DNA from 3 places in the Roseibium sp. RP-7 genome. Region 3 is predicted to be linked to each of the others. Evidence: predicted binding sites of a transcription regulator. Region 3 holds the regulator's gene; each other region holds the start of a gene.
What was found. The regulator PhoB, encoded in region 3, activates phosphate uptake and scavenging genes when phosphate is short. The targets are predictions, from matches to a motif close to TGTCATNNANCTGTCAT.

Region 1: a site for PhoB is predicted at 3,617-3,633, ahead of ACVDG9_RS23560 (alkaline phosphatase D family protein). Genes of this name have one in related genera too.
Region 2: a site for PhoB is predicted at 2,362-2,378, ahead of phnC (phosphonate ABC transporter ATP-binding protein). Genes of this name have one in related genera too.

Annotation. Positions count from the first base shown of each region.
Region 1 is NZ_JBRKQA010000003.1:171,864-178,784, forward strand. Features, by position in the region: gene ACVDG9_RS23545 (sulfatase-like hydrolase/transferase) at 521-1,948, opposite strand; gene folK (2-amino-4-hydroxy-6-hydroxymethyldihydropteridine diphosphokinase) at 2,059-2,574, opposite strand; gene folP (dihydropteroate synthase) at 2,571-3,407, opposite strand; gene ACVDG9_RS23560 (alkaline phosphatase D family protein) at 3,702-5,276, shown strand; gene ACVDG9_RS23565 (multidrug effflux MFS transporter) at 5,491-6,702, opposite strand; gene ACVDG9_RS23570 (MarR family winged helix-turn-helix transcriptional regulator) at 6,699-6,921, opposite strand, start outside.
Region 2 is NZ_JBRKQA010000001.1:1,920,408-1,927,328, forward strand. Features, by position in the region: gene ACVDG9_RS08725 (HD domain-containing protein) at 123-743, opposite strand; gene ACVDG9_RS08730 (helix-turn-helix transcriptional regulator) at 793-1,362, opposite strand; gene ACVDG9_RS08735 (DapH/DapD/GlmU-related protein) at 1,451-2,077, opposite strand; gene phnC (phosphonate ABC transporter ATP-binding protein) at 2,477-3,310, shown strand; gene phnD (phosphonate ABC transporter substrate-binding protein) at 3,369-4,283, shown strand; gene phnE (phosphonate ABC transporter, permease protein PhnE) at 4,466-5,314, shown strand; gene phnE (phosphonate ABC transporter, permease protein PhnE) at 5,326-6,660, shown strand; gene ACVDG9_RS08760 (lytic murein transglycosylase) at 6,817-6,921, shown strand, end outside.
Region 3 is NZ_JBRKQA010000001.1:1,171,289-1,178,209, reverse strand. Features, by position in the region: gene ACVDG9_RS05375 (Hsp33 family molecular chaperone) at 1-102, opposite strand, end outside; gene argF (ornithine carbamoyltransferase) at 113-1,042, opposite strand; gene ACVDG9_RS05365 (aspartate aminotransferase family protein) at 1,042-2,238, opposite strand; gene ACVDG9_RS05360 (GcrA family cell cycle regulator) at 2,680-3,216, shown strand; gene phoB (phosphate regulon transcriptional regulator PhoB) at 3,544-4,245, opposite strand; gene phoU (phosphate signaling complex protein PhoU) at 4,326-5,021, opposite strand; gene pstB (phosphate ABC transporter ATP-binding protein PstB) at 5,053-5,814, opposite strand; gene pstA (phosphate ABC transporter permease PstA) at 5,862-6,921, opposite strand, start outside.

The DNA.
Region 1 (6,921 bases), on a different contig from region 3:
TATAACTAACCCTAAGACACAGATCAATCCCAGCACAGATATAAATATCGACCGAACAGGACTAAAGTAAATTGAGCATAATATGTAAAAGGCATTCGGTATCAGGATTGGAAGAGTAGCAAATATTATTGTTTCTTTTGAGAGCCAGTTGTTTTCGCGTAATCGCGCTGTTAGTGTGGAAATTGGTTGCATGATTCCGTCCTTAAAATTAATAGGCGAATTGACAAGCGGAAACTGCAACCTATAAGTTTATATCAAATTAAAATATCGCAAAAAGTGTATACGGGTTGTGCACGAACCTGCAAGGCAGGCGCACAAAGCCAGCCTGCGCATGGGACATGCGTTAACAGGTTGAAATGATGATGCTGTCTGGAATACGACTGCGGCTCGGAAAGGTCAGTGACCGATCAAGGTGACACTCTCCATGCGCCTTGTCGAACTCACGCGCGTGTCGTGGAACGAGAAGCTACACAACCATACATTCAGATTGTTCGGCGCTTTTGGAGGACGATACCAGCCATTAGTTCTGAACGTCAGCAGGTCCTGCAGACAACTTTGCCGCAAGTGTCTGTTGCTCGTCTCTTTTAGGCTTAAGGTGAAGCCAGGCAACTCTTCCTGGAGCAAACTTGTTGCGCGCACTCCGCGAAAAAAGAGGCGGATGGTGATCGCCGACAAGCACAATTTCGGTTTCCGCGAGACTCTCATCAAGCGCGATGGCCTTGACCAGATGTGAGACATTCACCCACTGCTCCGCCATCCGGCAAAGTTCGACATCTCCAAAAACACCGCCGCCATCGTCACAGGAAAATCTAGGCGGCACTTCGCCTGGGTTGACCGGCTTGTGGGAATTCAGCGTAAGCCAATAGGCAAACTTGCGGTCACCGTCAGCTTCCAACAGAAATTTCCCAACGGCTTCGGCAGCGTCTTCATCGCAATATCCCTGGAAAGCAATTCCGCACAGGGGCAGGGTTCGGTCAGCGCCAAACCCAAGTTTGTTTTCCATGAAGAAGAGGTCCTGGAAGCCGATCTTCGGATACCAATCGAGCCGTTCGAAGAAGTTGCCCGTAAAGGCATGAAACGCGGCTGTGCGGTATCCCGCTTTGACGGCTTTCAGCGGAAGACACTCACCACTCTCCCGATCGCGAAAATCCCGATAATCCGCCTTGAGATTGCAAAGCTCGCGAACCTCGCCGGAGGTCGTCGACCCGAAATACACCGCGTCGCCTTGTTCAACGACATAGTGCTCGGCAACATCGCGTTCCAACAGAGGTTGCCAGATCAGGTCTCGCAGTTCCTGAGAAGCAAACGCGCCCAGGCCTTCCACCATCACCACAAGCACATTGCGCTTTTGTGCATCGTCCAGATGATCTTCCAGGCCGCTGTAGAGACTGGCCGCATCGTCGGTTGGCACATAGCTTTCCTCAACGCTCGTGGCTGCCAACGCATATTCCTGAGGCAGGGAATTCGCCCACCAGTCGATACCGGCGTAGATCGCCAGCACCACGAAAAAAGGCGCCAGGTTCACTGTCTGGCGGTTCTGACGGGTGCGAACCACGACTTTGTACGTCAGGGCAAAGGACACCAGCAGAACAATGGCGGCCGCAAGGTAGACTGCAGAATTCATCAGGCTGAGATTGCCAGCGTAACGCAGGGAGTCGACCAGCATTGGCAACGGCATCTGGAAAAAGTTGGAAATCAGGACAAGAACGTCAACGGTCATCACCGCAAGAAGCAGAACAAAGAAGATAGACCGATGCAGGTAGAGCCCCAGCAGACAGATCAAGGACAACAGGAGTACGAAGAACGTCCGGAAAGGGCAGTAGAACAAGCTGAGAAAAATGAAGACGGCATTCGGGATCAGGATAGCCCCAAAGGCAAACGTGAGCGTATCTGCCGACAGGAGATGCCGCTTCTCAAGAGCATTTTTCAGACTTTGAACAACTGACATGAATACGGGACCTGGATATTCTCCAGCCGGATCCTGTCCAAGAATGTTTAAATTAACGTTCCAACCGTCGGTTTCGCCGCCCCGGCGCTATCGCCACTCGGTTCTAAACTTCACCCGTCCAGCTTCACCACGCCATCCTGGTCCGGGCAGGTTTCCAATGCTTCCATCGCGGTGCGGCCGTCGCCCAATGGGGCGTCGGGCCAGATTTCGGCGAGCGGGATCAGAACGAAGGCCCGGTCGCCCATGCGCGGGTGCGGGATTTCGAGGTCGTTTTCGGCAACCTTTTGCAGACCGTAGATCAGAACATCGATGTCCAGCGTTCTCGGTCCCCAGCGCACGTCCCGCACACGTCCGAGTTCGGTCTCGATTTCAAGACAGCGCTTCAGCAGCGCCTGCGGGCTCATGGTGGTATCGATCACCACGCAGCAATTGCGGAAATCGTCCTGCGGCACCGGCCCCCAGGGCGGCGTCCGGTAATCGGAGGACCGGGACACCAGCATGACGCCGGGCGTTTCTTCCAGCCGGCGGATGGCCTCATCCAGATTGGCCTTCGGGTCACCAAGGTTGGATCCGAGCCCAAGCGCACAGCGGGTCGGGGCGTCAGCCATCGCATTTTCGGCATTCATTCGACAGGGTTCCGTTCCAGGCGGGTTGCCTCGATCATACGCACGCAATCGGCATGTGGACTTACGTCATGCGCCCGCACAATCGCGGCCCCTTTCAGCATGGCCGTCATGTGAACGGCAACGGATCCGAACAGCCGGTCTTCCGTTTCCGCTTCCAGCACGGCACCGATCATGCGCTTGCGCGACGCACCCGCCAACAGCGGCAGGCCGTGTTTCTTCAGCGTTTCGAAACGGTTCAGGACGATGAAATTCTGGTTGATGGTCTTGCCGAAGCCAAAGCCCGGATCAAGGATCTGCTTTTCCCTGGCGATCCCTGCCTTTTCCGCCAGGCCCATCGAGATTTCGAAGAACCGGTCGATGTCCGAAAGAATGTCCAGTCCGGCATCGGCGGCAAGACGGTTATGCATCATAACCACATGCACGCCGGCCTCGGCAACAACGTCAGCCATGGCCGGATCCTTTTGCAGACCCCACACATCATTGACGATGACCGCCCCTGCCGCGCAGGCGCGACGCGCGATCTCCGCCTTGTAGGTATCGATCGATACGGGCGTCCCCATGTCGATCACCTGATCGAGGATCGGATCGAGCCGCGACCATTCCAGGTCCAGCGGCACCGGTTCGGAGCCCGGCCGCGTGCTTTCGCCGCCGACATCCAGAATATCGGCCCCTTCCAGAATCATTTCCTGTGCACGCCGCAAGGCGGCATCCGCATTGGCGTGGCGCCCGCCATCGGAAAAGGAATCCGGGGTCACGTTCAGGATCCCCATCACGTGGGGGCGTTGGTGTCCGGCGTCGAAACGCGGCGGCTCGTAGGCTGTCGGGGTCGGCATCATTGCGTCCTTTTGACGGTCAGGCACGTGTTTGGCCCGTCTGACACCGACGGTCAAGCGGCACCAATGCGACTTCGCCCTGCTTGACCCCGCTCCAAGGCTGTGGACGATCACGATTTGGAAGCAATTTGGAGGTTCAATCGTTCCGCGGCGGTTTTCCGGCAATCCGCACACGCCGTCATCAAAAATTCGGGAAACGGTCTTGGAACAGACATCCGTCTGTCACGGAGCTTCAGCACCTGATGTTTTTGCCAAGGGACTCGCCCCTGCGGTCCCCAGCCACGGAGCTTGAAAATGTCTTCAAACGTTTCTCGTCGCAATTTTCTGAAATCATCGGTTGCTACCGGTCTGGTACTGACCTCACCGCTGGCCATGCCGGGCCTGTCGCGCGCCGCCTCGCGCCCGCAGATCACGCACGGCCTTCAATCCGGCGACGTTGATGCCAATTCCGGCATGATCTGGGCCCGCTCGGACCGCCCGGCGCAAATGCTGGTTGAGGTCGACACCACCGGCACGTTCGAAACGCCGCGGCGCCTTGCCCCGATCAATGCGCTTCCGGACACGGATTTTGCCGTCAAGCGACTGCTTGAGAACCTGCCGTCTGATCAGGATGTCTTCTACCGCGTCGCCTTTGCCGACCTGAACGACGTCAATGCCGTATCCGAGCCGATGACCGGCCGCTTCCGCACCGCCCCGGCGTCCCGCCGCAACATTCGTTTCGCCTGGTCGGGCGATACCGCCGGCCAGGGCTGGGGGATCGATACCGACCGTGGCGGCATGAAGACCTACGCCACCATGGCAAAACATCAGCCGGACTTCTTCATCCACTCCGGCGACACGATTTATGCCGATGGCCCGATGAAGGAAACCGTCGAGCTGAAGGACGGCACCGTTTGGAAGAACATCGTCACGGAAGAAAAATCCAAGGTTGCCGAAACGCTGGACGAATACCGCGGCCAGTGGAAATACAACCTCATGGACGAGAACCTCAAGGCGTTCAACGCGGAAGTGCCGACCTTCTTCCAGTGGGACGATCATGAAGTCGTCAACAACTGGTCGTCCTCCAAGGACCTCCTGTCCGATGATCGCTACAGCGAGAAGAACATCCACCTGCTGGCCGCCCGCGCCGGCCGGGCTTTCCACGAGCTGGCTCCCATCCGCTACACCCCGGCCGAGCCGGGTCGCGTCTACCGCAAGATCGCCTATGGTCCGCTGCTGGACGTATTCTTCCTGGACCTGCGCTCCTATCGCGGGCCGAACGGCGCCTCGATGGAAGACACCATGACACCGGCTTCGCGCATCCTCGGCGCCGAGCAGCTTGCCTGGCTGAAGCGTGAACTTCTGAATTCCAACGCCACCTGGAAGGTCATCGCCTGCGACATGCCGATCGGCCTGATCGTCTGGGACAACTGGAAAGACCAGGCCGGCGCCGAAGCGGTTGCCAACGGCGATCACGGCGCTCCGAAAGGCCGAGAACTGGAATTTGCCGATCTGCTGCGCTTCATCAAGACGGCAGACATCGACAACATCGTCTGGCTGACCGCCGATGTGCACTACACCGCCGCGCATTACTACAATCCGGACAAGGCCCAGTTCCAGGACTTCAAGCCGTTCTGGGAATTCGTCTCCGGCCCGATCCATGCCGGCACCTTCGGCCCGAACGATCTCGACATGACCTTCGGCCCGGAGCTTAAGTACATCAAGGCCCCGACTGCGGAACAGGGTGCCAACCTGCCCCCGTCCATGGGGCTGCAGTTCTTCGGCCTGGTCGACATCGACGGTCAGAGCGAACAGCTCACCGTCCGCCTGATGGACCGTGACGACGTCGAACTGCACACCGTCACGCTGGACCCGGTTCGCAAGGCCTGATCTGAGTTTCCAGAAAAAAGAGCGGGCCGGGAAACCGGCCCGTTTGCTTTTAAAAAAACCTACCGTCGTCATCCCGGACGCAGCGAAGCGGAGATCCGGGACCGGAGAGCCGAGGTGTTTCCGATGGAGACTTATCATTCGGCGCTGTGCCTCCCCGGTCCCGGCTCGCGCTGCGCTTGGCCGGGATGACGACGGAGAGGCGGATAATGTGCGCCTACTCCGCCGCCGCCGGCTGACGGATCTGGCTGCGCAGGATCAGGAACAGAATGATGCCGGCGATGGGCATACCCGGCAGAATGAAAGCGAGGCCAAGGATCGGCTCTCCGAGCGCGGCGATCGCGAGGCTGGCGACAATGCCGCCACCGAACTGCAGAAAGCCGAGCATGGAACTTGCCGAACCGGCGATATGCGGGAATGGTGCCATGGATTCGGTGAAGCTTGCCGGCAGAACCAGCGCCAGCGCGAAGGTGAACAGCGCCACCGGCCCCATCACCGTCAGGATCGTCGGTTCATGGGTGAGCGTGACATAGCACATCAGCGTTGACGCAACGACCCAAAGGCTAAGCCCGTAGGGCACCAGCTTGCGGGCTTCGAAGAAGCGAAGGAGACGCCCGGTCAGGATGGTTCCCGAAATGAAGGAGCCCGACTGGATGATCATGGTCAGCCCGAAGGCGGACGGCGTCAGACCGACTTCATAGATCAGGATGAAAGGCAGGACGGTCGCCAGGGCATAAAGGTTGCCAAGCCCGAAACCGATGAGAAGGCTTGGCGCCAGGAACCTCGGGTCCTTCAGCAAGGTGCCGTAGTTGATCGCAAGTTGCCGCGGATTGAGGTGATGCTTGCCCGGCTGCGGGTTGGTTTCAACCTGAAACACGAGCACCGCAACCATCAGCAACGCACCGTAGATCACCATGCACCAGAACACTTCCTGCCAGCCGAACAGTTCCAGCACGATTCCGCCGATCGTCGGCGAAATCGCCGGACCAAGGGCCAGCATCATCGCGATCGTATTCATGATCCTGGCAGAGGCCTGGCCGGTAAACTGGTCACGGACGATGGCGCGCGACACCGCGATGCCGACCGCGGCCCCCACACCTTGAAGGGCTCGGGCAAAGACCATGAACTCGACAGTCGGCGCGAAGGTCGCCAGCACGCTTGAGACGAGATAGAGGACCAGGAAGGCGATCGTGACCGGCTTGCGTCCAAAGGCGTCCGTCAAAGGGCCGCAAACCAGCTGCGTGACGGCAAAACCGGCGAAATACGCCGTCAGGGTTAGCTTGACCGCTGAATCGGTGGTCCCGAAGGCTTCGACCAGGGCCGGCATGGCCGGGGTATAAAGCGCCATCGAAATGGGGCCGATAGCGACAAGCCCGGCCCCGAGAAGCGATGTACGTCTTGCGCTCATGATTGAGCTGTCGGCGGTCATTTCTGTTTCCCTTTGGAAACCTCCTGCAGCAGGCTGTCCTTCATGGTCTGCAGAAGCGATTCCAGTATCTGCCGTTGGTCGGCGGGAATGTCCTCAAGCGCCCTGGAGCGCACCTCTTGCAGGGCAGTCCCAATTTTCTCAAGCAATGGATCGGCCAACGGCGTCAGCTCGATTATCTTGGCCCGGCGGTCGTTCGGGTCCTGGCAGCGGCGGATCAAT
Region 2 (6,921 bases), 750 kb from region 3:
TGACTCGACGGCACAACCAGAAGGGTAAACCCAAACACGAAAAATAAGAACCTGCATGACCTTTTTTGCTGACCACCCGGCAAGGCACCAGGCACCCTTGAGCGGCAAAGTCTCTGGTGCAATCAGGCGATTTCCCGTCCGGCGCCCGTCATAATGGTGCGGGTCAGCTCATCGACTTCGTCCCGCAACTGGCGCGTGAGAGCACTGCAATCGGTGCGATCACGGCCGTAACCGAGGTTGAACTCATAAAATGAAGGCGCTTGCCTTGGCATCAGAACGTGCTGAAGCATGGTCTCCAGCTTGTCGAACGCCTTGGCAAGTCGGGCTTCGACGGTTCGTGCCGCTGCATACTCATCCCAGAGGGAGGTTAGCTCCCCAGCCACGTCACCCGGCAGCGGTTCACACAAGGTCAGGAAGTCCCGCCTTTCGCGTTCCTGCCGGTCGTCACCCGGCGTCTGGAGTGGAGCGGGGACATCTCCGGAGATGGCTTCGCCCAGGTCATGCACAAGCGTCAGCTTCAGGAGTTTGAGCAAGTCGACTTCTTTCAGCTCTGGTTCGAACAACAGAACCATCAAGGCCAGTCGCCAGCTATGTTCGGCAGTGCTCTCCGGCCTGCCGCCGGATGTCGATCCCGAGCGAAGCGTGTCCTTCAGCTGCTCTGCAGCCTGAAGGAAGTCCAGCAGGCCTCTCAGTCTGGTGTGGGAAATTTCAGGAAGATCGAGGGAAGGGGGCGTCTTTGTCATGGTGGCCAGATTATTGCGGGCCACCGCGCCAGACGAGTTACCGCATAATTTATGCGGCATCCTGTTCTTCACGGACCAGCCGCGCAAACCGTCCGTCTGACAGCGGCAGGCGCGAAATCCGGATGATGCTCTCCGGGATGGTCATTTCCGGGAAATCGACGTGTTCCGTTCGGTAGACAATGTCAGGAGCATCCGGCTCGAACCAGCCATAGTCGGTCAGTCTGTGCTCTGTTGCGCGGATGCCTTCGGACGCAAAACGCCACAAGGGCCGGTTCAGAAACTCGTTCACCGGTGCGCGCCATTCGCAGGCACGCGGTACGGATATGGCCAGCAGCCTGTGTGTGAGGTCGCAGACCAGATGCACGGGAACTGCGGACCGGGAGACAAGATCAAGCAGGGCCTTGTCGGCGGCGCTCTCCGGACGTGCCCTCAGCAGACGGGTGATCTTCGTCCTGTTGCTGTCGTCCGGCTGCAACTTGCCACTCTCCCAGCGCGATATCCTCGTCTGCGAGACGCCGAGTTCATACGCCAGAGCTTCCTGCTTGACCCGGTTCAGTACGCGCCAGCGCCGCAGCGACGGTCCAAGACTGCTTTCAAGAACGGCGGTTTCTGTTTGCATGGTGCAAGTGTAACGCGTCCCGGGAATTTTGTGCAGCGGGAAAAGAAGGCACGGCTCACCTGAGCAGGTGTCCGCGCCACCAGCGGGATCAGCGGTACTTCTCGATGAATGCGTCGATCGACAACTTGCGAAAATCTGGCAGCCGCTGCTTCAGCTCTTCATGGGACCAGTCCCACCAGGAGATATCGATCAGCGCCCGTTCCTGCTGTTCGGTGAAACGCCGTTTGATTTCCCTGGCGGCCACACCGCCAACAACGGTGTAGGGGGCGACATCCTTGGAAACGACTGCCCCGGCTGCAACAATAGCTCCGGTGCCGATCGAGACGCCGGCAAGCACCGTGACATTGTGGCCGATCCACACATCATGTCCAATGGTGACCCAGTCGTCCTTGCGCCACTGGAAGAAATCCGCGTCGTCTTCGCCAAGGTCATAGGCAGCAGCGCGGTAGGTGAAGTGGTGCTGGGAGGCGCGCCAGGTTGCGTGGTTTCCCGGATTGATGCGGACGCGACGGGCGATGGAACAGAACTTGCCGATGGTCGACCAGACGACATCGCCTTCCTGCACGATATAGGAATAGTCCCCCATGCTGCTTTCGCGCATTTCCGTGCGTGCGCCAACCTCGGTCCAGATGCCGAGATCACAATTCAGCACCCTGGCCTCCGGATGAATGTTCGGGGCTTCGGTCAGGGAAGGCTTCTGGGTCGGGGCGGACATGGATGCTCCATATAGCGTTGGAAGGAGTGCGGAAACGGTTTGTAGCCGTGTTGCTGGCACCGGTCGTGACGCTTTGATGACACTGGCGTGACTCCCGTTACTTTTTTTGCATGCATCCACAGCGGTGAAAACGGCATTTGGCGGGTAGAAGCCTTGTATTTGAGCACTGATTTCCGAGTAAATTTCAGCCAGGCATGTGTGACGCCAAGGGGGCTCGGAAAGCGCTGAGAGCGCTGCGGAATTCCCGCCGGAGATGGTTGTTCTGCCGATGCTTCAGGCAGGGATGTCATTGATTTGTCATAAAATTTTGGGCTCCCCGACAAAGGAATGTCATTTTTCTGTAATGGTCCGGTGGCTCTTGTCGCGCAGCACGACGAACACAACGGACAGGGCTGGCGCGTGATTCAATTTCAGGAAGTCACCAAGACCTTCGGGTCTCGGACCGCGGTCAACAAAGTAAGTTTTAATATCGAAAAACCGCAGATGGTCGGGATCATCGGTCGCTCCGGTGCCGGCAAGTCAACCTTGCTGCGCATGATCAACCGGCTGACCCCCGCCAGCGCCGGACAGATCCTGTTCGATGGCCGGGACATTCTCAGCCTGAAAGGCGGCATGATGCGCCGCTGGCAGCGCGACTGCGCCATGGTGTTCCAGCAGTTCAACCTGGTGCCGCGCCTGGATGTTGTCACCAACGTCATGTTGGGGCGCCTCAACGGTCACGGCACCTTGAAGAGCCTCTTCAACATCTTCAGCCAGGAAGACGTCAATTCCGCGCTTGGTGCGCTCGACAGACTGGGCATTGCCCAGGAAGCCACCAAGAGGGCCGAGGAGTTGTCCGGTGGTCAGCAGCAGCGTGTTGCGATTGCCCGCGCTCTTATGCAGGACCCGCACATGATCCTGGCGGACGAGCCGATTGCCTCGCTCGATCCGATGAATGCCAAGATCGTCATGGATGCGCTGCGTGAGATTCACGAGCGCGACAACAAGATCGTCATCTGCAACCTGCACACGCTCGACACCGCCCGGACCTATTGCGACCGGGTGATAGGCATGCGCGACGGTTTCCTCGTGTTCGACGGGGCGCCGGAAGCGCTGACCACGGCTGTCGCACGCGAAATCTACGGTGCCGATGAGAGCTTTAACGAGGCGGCGACATCCACCGCCATCGATGCCGGCCAGTCCGGTTCCAGAGAATCCGCCGGTGCGATGACCCCGGCGGCAGCAGCGGTCTGATCCGGCTGCGCACCCGCTTAACGTCATCAAAATTGAGAACTCTCGGGGAGTGTCCCAAATGAAACTCGTTGCTAAAGTTGCTGCGCTTGCTGCTGTCAGCATGATCGCTCTGAACGCTTCTGTTGCCGGTGCAGCGGAAATCACGGAATTCCGTATCGGCCTGCTCGGCGGCGAAAATGCTTCCGACCGTCTGCGTGCCAACGAATGCCTGCGCGAAAAGACCGAGGAACTGCTCGGCGTTCCGACAAAGCTGTTTGCTCCGGCAGACTACAACGGCGTTATCGAAGGCCTGCTCGGCGGTAACCTCGACATGGCCTGGCTCGGTGCTTCCGGCTACGCAAAAGTCTTCCTGACCGACCCGGAAGCCGTTGAGCCGGTTCTGGTCAAGGTCAACAACGACGGCAGCTATGGCTACTACTCCATCGGTTTTGCCCGCGTCGACAGCGAGATCAACTCCCTGGAAGACATGAAGGGCAAGACCTTCGGCTTTGGTGACCCGAACTCCACGTCCGGTTACCTGATCCCGTCCATCGAAATCCCGAAACTCGGCTACTCCATGAAGCCGGGTGAGTATTTCTCCGACGTCGTCTTCACCGGTGGTCACGAGCAGACCATCGTTGCCGTATTCAACGGCGACATTGCCGGCGGCGTGACCTGGGCTGACGGTCTTGGCGAATGGGAAGACGGCTACAATTCCGGCGCTCTGCGCAAGGCAACCGATGCGGGTCTGGTCGACATGACCGAGATCAAGGAAATCTGGCGTTCGCCGGTGATCCCGGAAGGCCCGGTTGTCCTGTCCAAGAAGCTGCCGGACGACATCAAGGCAAAGATGACCGAGCTGATGGCCAACCTCGTCAAGGAAGACAAGGAATGTGGTTACGGCGTGATGGCCGGTGAAGCACGCGGCTTCGAACCGATCACCCATGCGGCTTACGAATCCATCGTCGCTGCCCGCAAGGCAAAGAGCGAGTAATCGGAATTTCCGATCTCCGCGCGGGCCGGTCTCCGGCCCGCGTTTTCTCAAGTATCGGCCAGCGGAATCGACTTTCCGCCAGAAGTGGCTCCACAGGGCCAGGATCGCCAGGTTTCGAAGGGTTGATCCAGCTAAGCCACCCCGCTTCGGATGAAGTGAGCATCAAGTAAAGGTCCCAAACAATGGCTGTTGCCGCACTCGAGCAGGAAATCCTGTCCATGCGCAAACGCCGCCAGCTCTATTCGTTGATAGGGTTGCTGCTGGTCGTAGCGGTTCTGGTCTCCGGTTATTCGAAATCCAATTCGATGAATTCCGGCGGATTTATTCAGGGTCTTTCCAAATTCTTCGACTATCCGGGCGAGATCGTCGTTGAAGCCTTTGAAGCCGGCCCGGCCTTTTTCTCGCTGATGCTGCAGTTCGTTCCGGCCATGCTGGAAACCTTGAACATTGCCGCGGTTGCGACCCTTCTGGGCGGCGCGATGGCGGTGGTGCTGGCGATGGCCTCCACACGCAATGTCGACAGCTGGGGACCGTTGATCCCGGTAGTCCGCCGCATCATGGACATCACACGTGCCTTTCCCGAACTGATCATTGCGCTGTTCCTGATCTTCGTACTCGGCTCCAGCCCTGTACCAGCCATGATCGCTGTTGCGTTTCATACCGCAGGTGCGCTCGGCAAACTCTTTTCCGAAGTGAACGAGAACATCGACCGCAAGCCCATCGAGGGCCTGTCGGCCTGTGGGGCCAGCTGGCTGCAACGCATCCGGTTTGCGGTGCTGCCCCAGGTGGCGCCAAACTATCTCAGTTATTTCCTGCTGCGCCTTGAAATCAATGTGCGTGCTTCTGCCATTCTCGGCTTCGTTGGCGCTGGCGGCATCGGCCAGGAACTTCGCCGCACGATCGGCTGGGGCAAGGGTGCAGGCGATGAAACCGCCGCTATCTTCGTCCTTCTGTTCATAACCATCATGGCCATCGACCAACTGTCGTCCTATCTGCGCGGCAAGCTGGTCGGGTCCGGCCGGGCGCATTGAGGGGAAATCTCATGACCGTCGATACGCTCGAAACACCCGTCACCCAGGCACTCGTCTGGAACCAGGTCCGCCGGCGCGCATGGCTCACTGTCGTCGTACCGCTCGCGATCTTCACCTACCTTCTTTACACGTGGTTCGCCTTCGGGGTGCCGGAACTGCTCTCTCGTGCCCAGCCGGAACGGGCGGTGATCCTGGCAACGGATAGCGTCGCCTACAAAGTTCACGTCACAAAGAGCTTCCGGGACAACGAGTTCGAAGTTGCGATCGAAGGCGAGCGCACCGCTACCTACGACAACGCCAAGGTGCCTGACTGGGTGCAGCTCAGCGGCGAAAATGGTGTGGTTGACCTCGGCGATGGCTACAAGGTCGAGATCGATGGCAGGACAGCCCTGTTCACCATCCCGGGCTATGGCGTGGTGGAAGGCACCGCGACTGCCGATGGTGTCGAAACGGTTCTGCCGGCAGGGTCGGCACCGGACTGGATCAAGATCGACCCGCGAAAGCTCGATGTGCGCCCGACCCTTGATCGGCGCCTTCAGGTCACCAAGACGAAGATCGAGGTTCACAACTATTTCGGCGGTTGGGAAAACTTCTGGTTTCCGTTCCGCTCACCACTTTACGGCATGTCCTTCAGCCAGCTTTATGCGTTGGCGTTGAACTCGGACCGAATGGATCCGGAAACGTCGAACATCTGGTTCATCGTGAACGAGTTTCTGGAAAACCCTGACTGGCAGCACGGCAAGGTTCTTACCGCCTTGTTCGAAACCATCATGATGGCTGTTCTCGGCACTCTCACGGCCGCATTCTTCGGATTGCCGCTGGCGTTTCTTGCAGCTCGCAACTTCACGCCGTCGAAGCTGCTTCGGTTCGGAACACGCCGCCTCTTCGATTTCCTGCGCGGCATCGACATGCTGATCTGGTCGCTGATCTTCATTCGCGCCTTCGGTCTCGGGCCGCTGACAGGAGCTCTGGCAATTGCCTTCACCGATACCGGTTCGCTCGGCAAACTGTTTTCCGAAGCGCTGGAGAACATCGACAACAAGCAGGTCGAGGGCGTGAGGGCGACCGGCGCCAATCAGATCCAGCGGTATCGCTACGGTGTGATCCCGCAGATCCTGCCGGTCTTCGTCTCCCAGGTCCTTTACTACCTGGAATCGAACACCCGGTCAGCCACGGTCATCGGTGCTCTCGGGGCAGGGGGGATCGGTCTCTTGCTGGTGGAAACCATGAAGACCTCGCGCGATTGGGAAAACACCAGCTACATCATCATCCTGACAATCATTGTCGTGATCCTGATGGATCAGACCTCAGGTTGGCTGCGCCGGAAGCTCATTGAAGGCAAATAGGTCCGTCTGACCTGAAAGTGATAAACCCGGCGCGGTAACGGCACCGGGTTTATCTTGATAACTGCAGGTACCCCCTTTTTGCCGCATTTATGTCGCGCTAGCGTGTCAGCGTTCGGAAATTGCTTCGAAGCTGCGGAGGGGGCTGTGCGCCAGGGCATGCGAAATCATCTTGTGAATGTTGCGTTCGGAACCGGTCTGTCCATGATGGCCATGGCAGGATCGGCCTTTGCGATCGAAAGCTGTGTTGCATCCCTGAAGAAA
Region 3 (6,921 bases):
CGCGACCGCACGGCCGCGCACGTCGAGCCCTTCCACGGCAAAGGGCCGGACAGCGTCCAGCCCTGCAGGCGTAATGCCCAGTTCATCAAGATTAAGTGCCACTTGGCTTGCCTTATGCTGCGCCGAAGCACCAGGCCAGAATGCCCTTTTGGGCATGGAGCCGGTTTTCGGCTTCGTCAAACACAACGGAGTTGGGACCGTCCATGACGTCCGAGGTGACTTCCTCACCCCGGTGGGCCGGCAGGCAATGCATGAACAGGGCGTCCTGGTTTGCCTCAGCCATCAGGCGTTTGTTGACCTGATAGGCGCTGAGGAGGTTGTGACGCGATTCCGCATCGTCATCACCCATGGACACCCAGCAGTCGGTCACGACACAGTCGGTCCCCTTGACTGCCTCATATGGGTCCGTCGTGACCTGAATGGAACCACCCTTGGCACGAGCAGTTTCAATCAGGTCCATCGGCGGCGCCAGTTCGCCCGGCGTCGCGATGCGCAATTCGAAATCGAAGCGCGGCGCGGCATGAATCCAGGAAGCCAGCACGTTGTTGCTGTCACCGGTCCAGGCAACGCTCTTGCCCTTGATCGAACCGCGATGCTCTTCAAAGGTCAACAGATCCGCCATGATCTGACAGGGATGCGAGAGCTTGGTCAGACCGTTGATCACCGGCACTGTCGCATTGTCGGCAAGTTCACGCAGATCGTTGTGATCGAGGATGCGGATCATGATCGCGTCGACGAAGCGCGACAGAACCTGCGCCGTATCGGCGATTGTCTCTCCGCGGCCGAGCTGCATTTCCGCACCGGTCAGCATCAAGGTCTCGCCGCCAAGCTCGCGCATGCCGACATCGAAGGAAATGCGCGTACGGGTCGACGGTTGTTCGAAGATCATGGCCAGCACCTTGCCGGCCAGAGGACCCTGGCCGCGATGCACGCCGTTACGGCTCGACTTGATCTTCCGGCTGGTGTCCAGGATGGCGCGCAGTTCGTCGCCTTCGAAGTCCGTCAGATCCAGAAAGTTCCGGTAGGTTCCGTTTGCGGTCATCAGGCCGCTCCTTCCGCCAATTTCGCTTCCATGGCGACAGCAGCCTGTTCCAGGCGCTCGACAGCAATGGAAATTTCCTCTTCGCTCATGGTCAGCGGCGGCATGATGCGCACCACGTTATCGCCGGCAGGAACTGCCAGAAGACCGGCTTCACGGGCTGCAAGCACATAATCTGCCACCGGCACCACGCATTTCAGACCGAGCATCAGGCCGTTGCCGCGCACTTCCGCCAGAACGTCCGGATGACTATCCACCAGTCCGGCCAGCTTCTGCTTGAAGCTGAGCCCCTTCTGACGGACACCTTCCAGGAACCCGTCTTCCAGAACGACGTCCAGAACGGCATTGCCGACTGCCATGGCCAGCGGATTGCCGCCAAAGGTGGTGCCATGGGTCCCGGGGGACAGCGCCGCTGCCGTTTCTGCCGTTGCAAGACATGCGCCCATCGGGAACCCGCCGCCGATACCCTTGGCGATTGCCATCAGGTCCGGCTCCACGCCCGTCCACTGGTGAGCGAACAGCTTGCCGGTCCGTCCGACACCGGTCTGGATCTCGTCGAAGATCAGCAGAATGCCGTTGTCATCACAGATCTTGCGCAGCGCACGCAGGAAATCGGCCGGAATTTCGCGGATACCGCCCTCGCCCTGCACGGGCTCGATCGCGATCGCGGCCGTTTGCGGACCGATGGCATCTTTCAGCGCATCCAGGTCTCCTGCCGGCACCTGGTCGAAACCGGGAGCCTTCGGGCCAAAGCCTTCAAGATATTTCGCCTGGCCGCCAGCCGCGATGGTCGCGATGGTCCGGCCATGGAAGGCGCCTTCGAAGGTCACGATGTGGAACCGCTCGGGGTTGCCGTTGTCATAATGATAACGGCGCGCGCATTTGATGGCAGCTTCCATCGCTTCCGCGCCGGAATTCACGAACAACACCTTGTCGGCAAAGGTTTCCGCGCACAGGCGCTGCGCCAGCCGTTCGCCATCCGGGATCTGGTGCAGGTTGGAGGTATGCCACAGCTTGGCTGCCTGATCCTGCAACGCCTTGACCAGATGCGGATGGGCATGACCGAGTGCGTTGACCGCGATGCCGGAACCGCAATCGAGGAATCGTCGGCCATCGGTGGTAACCAGCCAGACGCCTTCCCCATGATCGAAAGAAAGGTTCGATCTTGCGTAATTTCCGAATAGTGCAGTCGCGGACATAACCTCGTTTGTCTCCTTTAAACGCCCCTGCTGTCCCCTGCGTCGCCCCGACGCCGGGCCGTCACCTTAAAAAGATGCCGAAGGGCCAAAACGCAACGTGCCGCCCCGATGAGGCGGCACGCAGCGGCTTTCTTATACACTGCCGGTACCATGCACTGTCAATGGAAATGGCGCACAAGACATTTCATGTGCCGCGGAGGGCGGATTTCATAAAATTCTCAATGACCTCGCCATAATTGGGGAAAAGTCGTTTCATCCCCAACTGGTTTGGGTCGAGTGGTTGCCTGACAAATTAACGTTATTGTAACCTCTCAGCAATCAGACACGAGATCTCGTGAGGCAAATCACCAAGAGGCACTAGATCTGCCAGCATTAAGCGTGCTTGCGCATGCTTAACACGGGGTTAATGGCCGCAGGACGGTCAAACTAAAGGGTGCGGCAATGAGTTGGACAAACGAACGAGTTGAGCTTCTCAAAAAGCTTTGGGGCGACGGCTTGAGCGCAAGCCAGATCGCAGGCGAACTGGGTGGTGTTACCCGTAACGCCGTGATCGGCAAGGTGCACCGCCTTGGCCTGTCCGGCCGCGCCAAGTCCACCTCTTCAAGCGCCAAGCCGCGCCGGCCGCGCACCGCAGCTCCTGCAACGGGTGCAGCGCCGAAGAAACCGACGACTTCACATCCGCAGTCGATCGGCGCGACGGCCCTGAAAGCAGACATCTCGCCTGCACCAGTGGTGGCCGCCAAGCCGCGCGTAGAGCCGATTGCAGAGCTCGTTCCGATCTCGCAGCGGGCTACCATCCTGACGCTGACCGAGCGGACCTGCAAATGGCCGATTGGCGACCCGGCGACCGACGACTTCTACTTCTGCGGCCGCCAGTCCGATGCCGGCGTCCCCTACTGCGCTCATCACTGCAAGATCGCGTATCAGCCGGTCGCCGACCGCCGCCGCGATCGCAAGACGATGGCTCAGGCAGGCTGATAGCCTCGCACCTAACCAATTCATGAGAAAGCCCGCCGATTTGGCGGGCTTTTTTTTGTTTGGGCCTTCCATTGACCAGATGCCCGACCCCGAACAGTGACCTCCCACGGCTTGTTCTCGGCACCGCTCCATGCCGTTTCCGTTCCATCAAAACATACCTTGTTTGACCGCTCCGCCACGACAGGGACCGAAGGATCAGCCCCGACACCGACACAACTGATGGGGTGGTCGCAGAAGAGAACCTTGCTCCGCGAAAGGCACATAACCGTTGAGAAACAAAAAGCCCGCTTGAAAGCGGGCTCCTTAATTCCATTCTGCAAGTTGCCCTCAGGCAGTGGCAGAGGTGAACTGGTCATTGAAGGCGTATCCGGCACCACGGACGGTACGGATAGGATCCTTTGCCTTGCCCTTGTTCAGAGCCTTGCGCAAGCGACCGACGTGAACATCGACAGTGCGTTCGTCCACGTAGACATCGTGACCCCAGACCCCATCCAGCAGTTGTTCGCGGGAGAAGACACGGCCAGGCGATGTCATCAGGAATTCCAGCAGGCGGAATTCCGTCGGCCCCAGGTGTATTTCCTTGGTGTTGCGGCGAACGCGGTGCGTTTCGCGATCCAGTTCGATATCGCCGGACCGCAACATGCTGGACACCACTTCCGGGCTTGCCCGGCGCAGGATGGCGCGCACGCGGGCCATCAATTCCGGTACCGAGAAGGGCTTGACCACGTAGTCGTCGGCACCGGTCGACAGGCCGCGGATGCGCTCTGCTTCCTCACCGCGTGCCGTCAGCATGATGACCGGCAGGCGTTCGGTATCCTCGCGCGCCCGCAGGCGGCGGCACAGTTCAATTCCGGACAGGCCCGGCAGCATCCAGTCGAGCAGCAACAGATCCGGCAGGCTTTCCCGCAGGCGGATTTCCGCCTCGTCACCCCGGACACAGGACTCGACCGAGTACCCTTCCGCTTCCAAATTGTATCTCAATAGAAGGCTGAGCGGTTCTTCGTCTTCAACGATGAGCACCTTCGGCATACATCTCGCTCCAATTACCGCAACCGGCGCCGAAGCGCCGGCCGTTAAGATCTTCTGCAAATCCGACGATTATCGGCGGGTCAGACCGCGCCTGTTTCGTCGACCTTTGCCCGGTCTTCCGGCAAACGCTCGCCCGTGACCATGTAGTAGACGTTCTCGGCGATGTTCGTCGCGTGATCGCCGATGCGCTCGATGTTCTTTGCGCAGAACAAGAGATGGACGCACTGGGTAATGACCCGCGGGTCTTCCATCATGTAGGTCAGGAGTTCGCGAAAGATCGACGTGTAGATCGCGTCGACTTCGGCGTCGGCTTCCTGAACCCGGCGGGCGGCTTCCGCATCCTTGCGGGCGTAGGCATCCAGCACCTGCTTGAGCTGCGAAAGAGCGAGTTCCGTCATGTGCTCCACACCGATCGCGAGCTTCTTGGACTGCAAGTCGCTGTCGATGGCGATGACGCGCTTGGCAACGTTCTTGGCAAGATCGCCAACACGCTCCAGGTCATTGGCAATGCGCGTTGCGGCGGTGATTTCACGCAGGTCCTGCCCCATCGGCTGGCGGCGGACGATCAGCTCGATCAGCTTCACTTCAAGTTCGTTGTAAAGGCTGTCCAGACGGACATCGCCCTTGATCGTCGCCTTGGCAAGCTCCAGATCCTGCGACACCAGAGCGGACACCGCATCGGCGAAAGCCTTTTCGGCAATACCACCCATTTCGGCAACCTTGCCGGCCATGGCCGTCAGTTCGTCATCGTAAGCCGAGACTGTATGTTCAGACATCCTGTGTCCCCTTCAGAAACCTAAAAAATGCTTAGCCGAAGCGGCCCGTAATATAGTCCTGCGTACGCTTGTCCTTCGGATTGGTAAAGATGTCCTCCGTCAGACCTTCCTCCACCAAAACACCCAGGTGAAAGAACGCGGTACGCTGAGACACACGGGCAGCCTGCTGCATCGAGTGGGTCACGATCACGATGGTGAAGTTTTCCCGCAGTTCGTCGATCAGCTCTTCCACCTTCGCGGTAGCGATGGGGTCGAGCGCCGAGCACGGTTCGTCCATCAGGATCACTTCCGGGCTGACGGCAATCGCACGGGCAATGCACAGACGCTGTTGCTGACCGCCCGACATGCCGGTGCCCGGCTCGTCCAGACGGTTCTTGACTTCTTCCCAAAGCCCGGCCTTCTGCAGGCTGGAGGCAACGATTTCATCAAGCTCGGACTTGTTGCGGGCCAGACCATGGATCCGCGGACCGTACGCAATGTTGTCGTAGATCGATTTGGGAAACGGGTTCGGCTTCTGGAAAACCATGCCGACCTTGGCGCGCAGCTGTACGGGATCGACCTTGGGATCGTAGATGTCCTCACCGTCGATCTTGATCGACCCTTCCACACGGCAGATGTCGATGGTGTCGTTCATGCGGTTGATCGTCCGCAGGAACGTCGACTTGCCACATCCGGAGGGACCGATGAAGGCAGTCACGGACCGCGGCTGGATCTCGATGTCCACGTCCTTGATGGCGTGGGTATCGCCATAATAGACCTGCACCTTGTTCGCGGAAATTTTGCTGTCGGTCATGGTTTTCGCCTGTTCAAAATTCGGCATCTCGTTCATCGGAGCAATCCTTACCAGCGGCGTTCAAACCTGCGGCGCAGGATGATAGCGATAATGTTCATGGTCATGAGGAAGACCAGCAGCACGATGATCCCGCCCCAAGCGCGTTCATAGAAAGCCGGGTCGGCGCGTTTCGCCCACTCGTAGATCTGGGCCGGCATGGCCGAGTTCGGAGAGAAGAAACCGGCAGCCACACCGTCCGGGAAATTGGAGGCGATGAAACCGACCATCCCGATCAGCAGCAGCGGAGCGGTTTCCCCAAGCGCCTGTGCCAGACCGATGATCGTGCCGGTCAGAATTCCAGGCATTGCCAGCGGCAGGACATGGTGGAAGATCGACTGCATCTTGGAGGCGCCAATACCAAGGGCCGCATCGCGGATGCTCGGCGGAACGGCCTTCAAGGAGGCGCGGGTGGAGATGATGATCGTGGGCAGTGTCATCAGCGTCAGCACCAGACCACCGACCAGTGGTGCGGATTGCGGCAGATGCATGAACTGGATGAACACCGCCAGACCGAGAATACCGAACACGATCGACGGAACGGCGGCCAGGTTGGAGATATTCACCTCGATCAGATCGGTGAACTTGTTCTGCGGAGCGAACTCTTCCAGGTAGATGGAAGCGGCCACGCCGATCGGCAGCGACAGGAACAGCACCACCAGCATCATGAACAGCGACCCGATCATGGACGCCCCGATGCCGGCCTGCTCCGGACGGCTGTCGGAAGCATCGGTTCCGGTGATGAAGGCCCAGTTGAAGCGTTTCTCCAGAATGCCGGCGGACTGCATCTGGTCAGCCAGATCCAGGTGTGCGGCATCCAGGTTCTTGTCTTCGGCAAGATCCTCGCGCTTGACGCGGCCCTTCAGGTAGCCGTCGACACGGGATGAGGCGATCAGCTCGAAGGTTACCGTCGTGCCGATCTTGTCCGGGTTGGCAAGTGCATAGTCACGAACCGTTGCGGCAGCCCCTGAGGAGAACAGCTTCTGCAGGTCCTTTGCCGACATGTCGGTGGTGATGTTGAGACCGGCAAGTTCCTTGGCAAAGGCGTCGTCAATGATGGCCCGATACTTG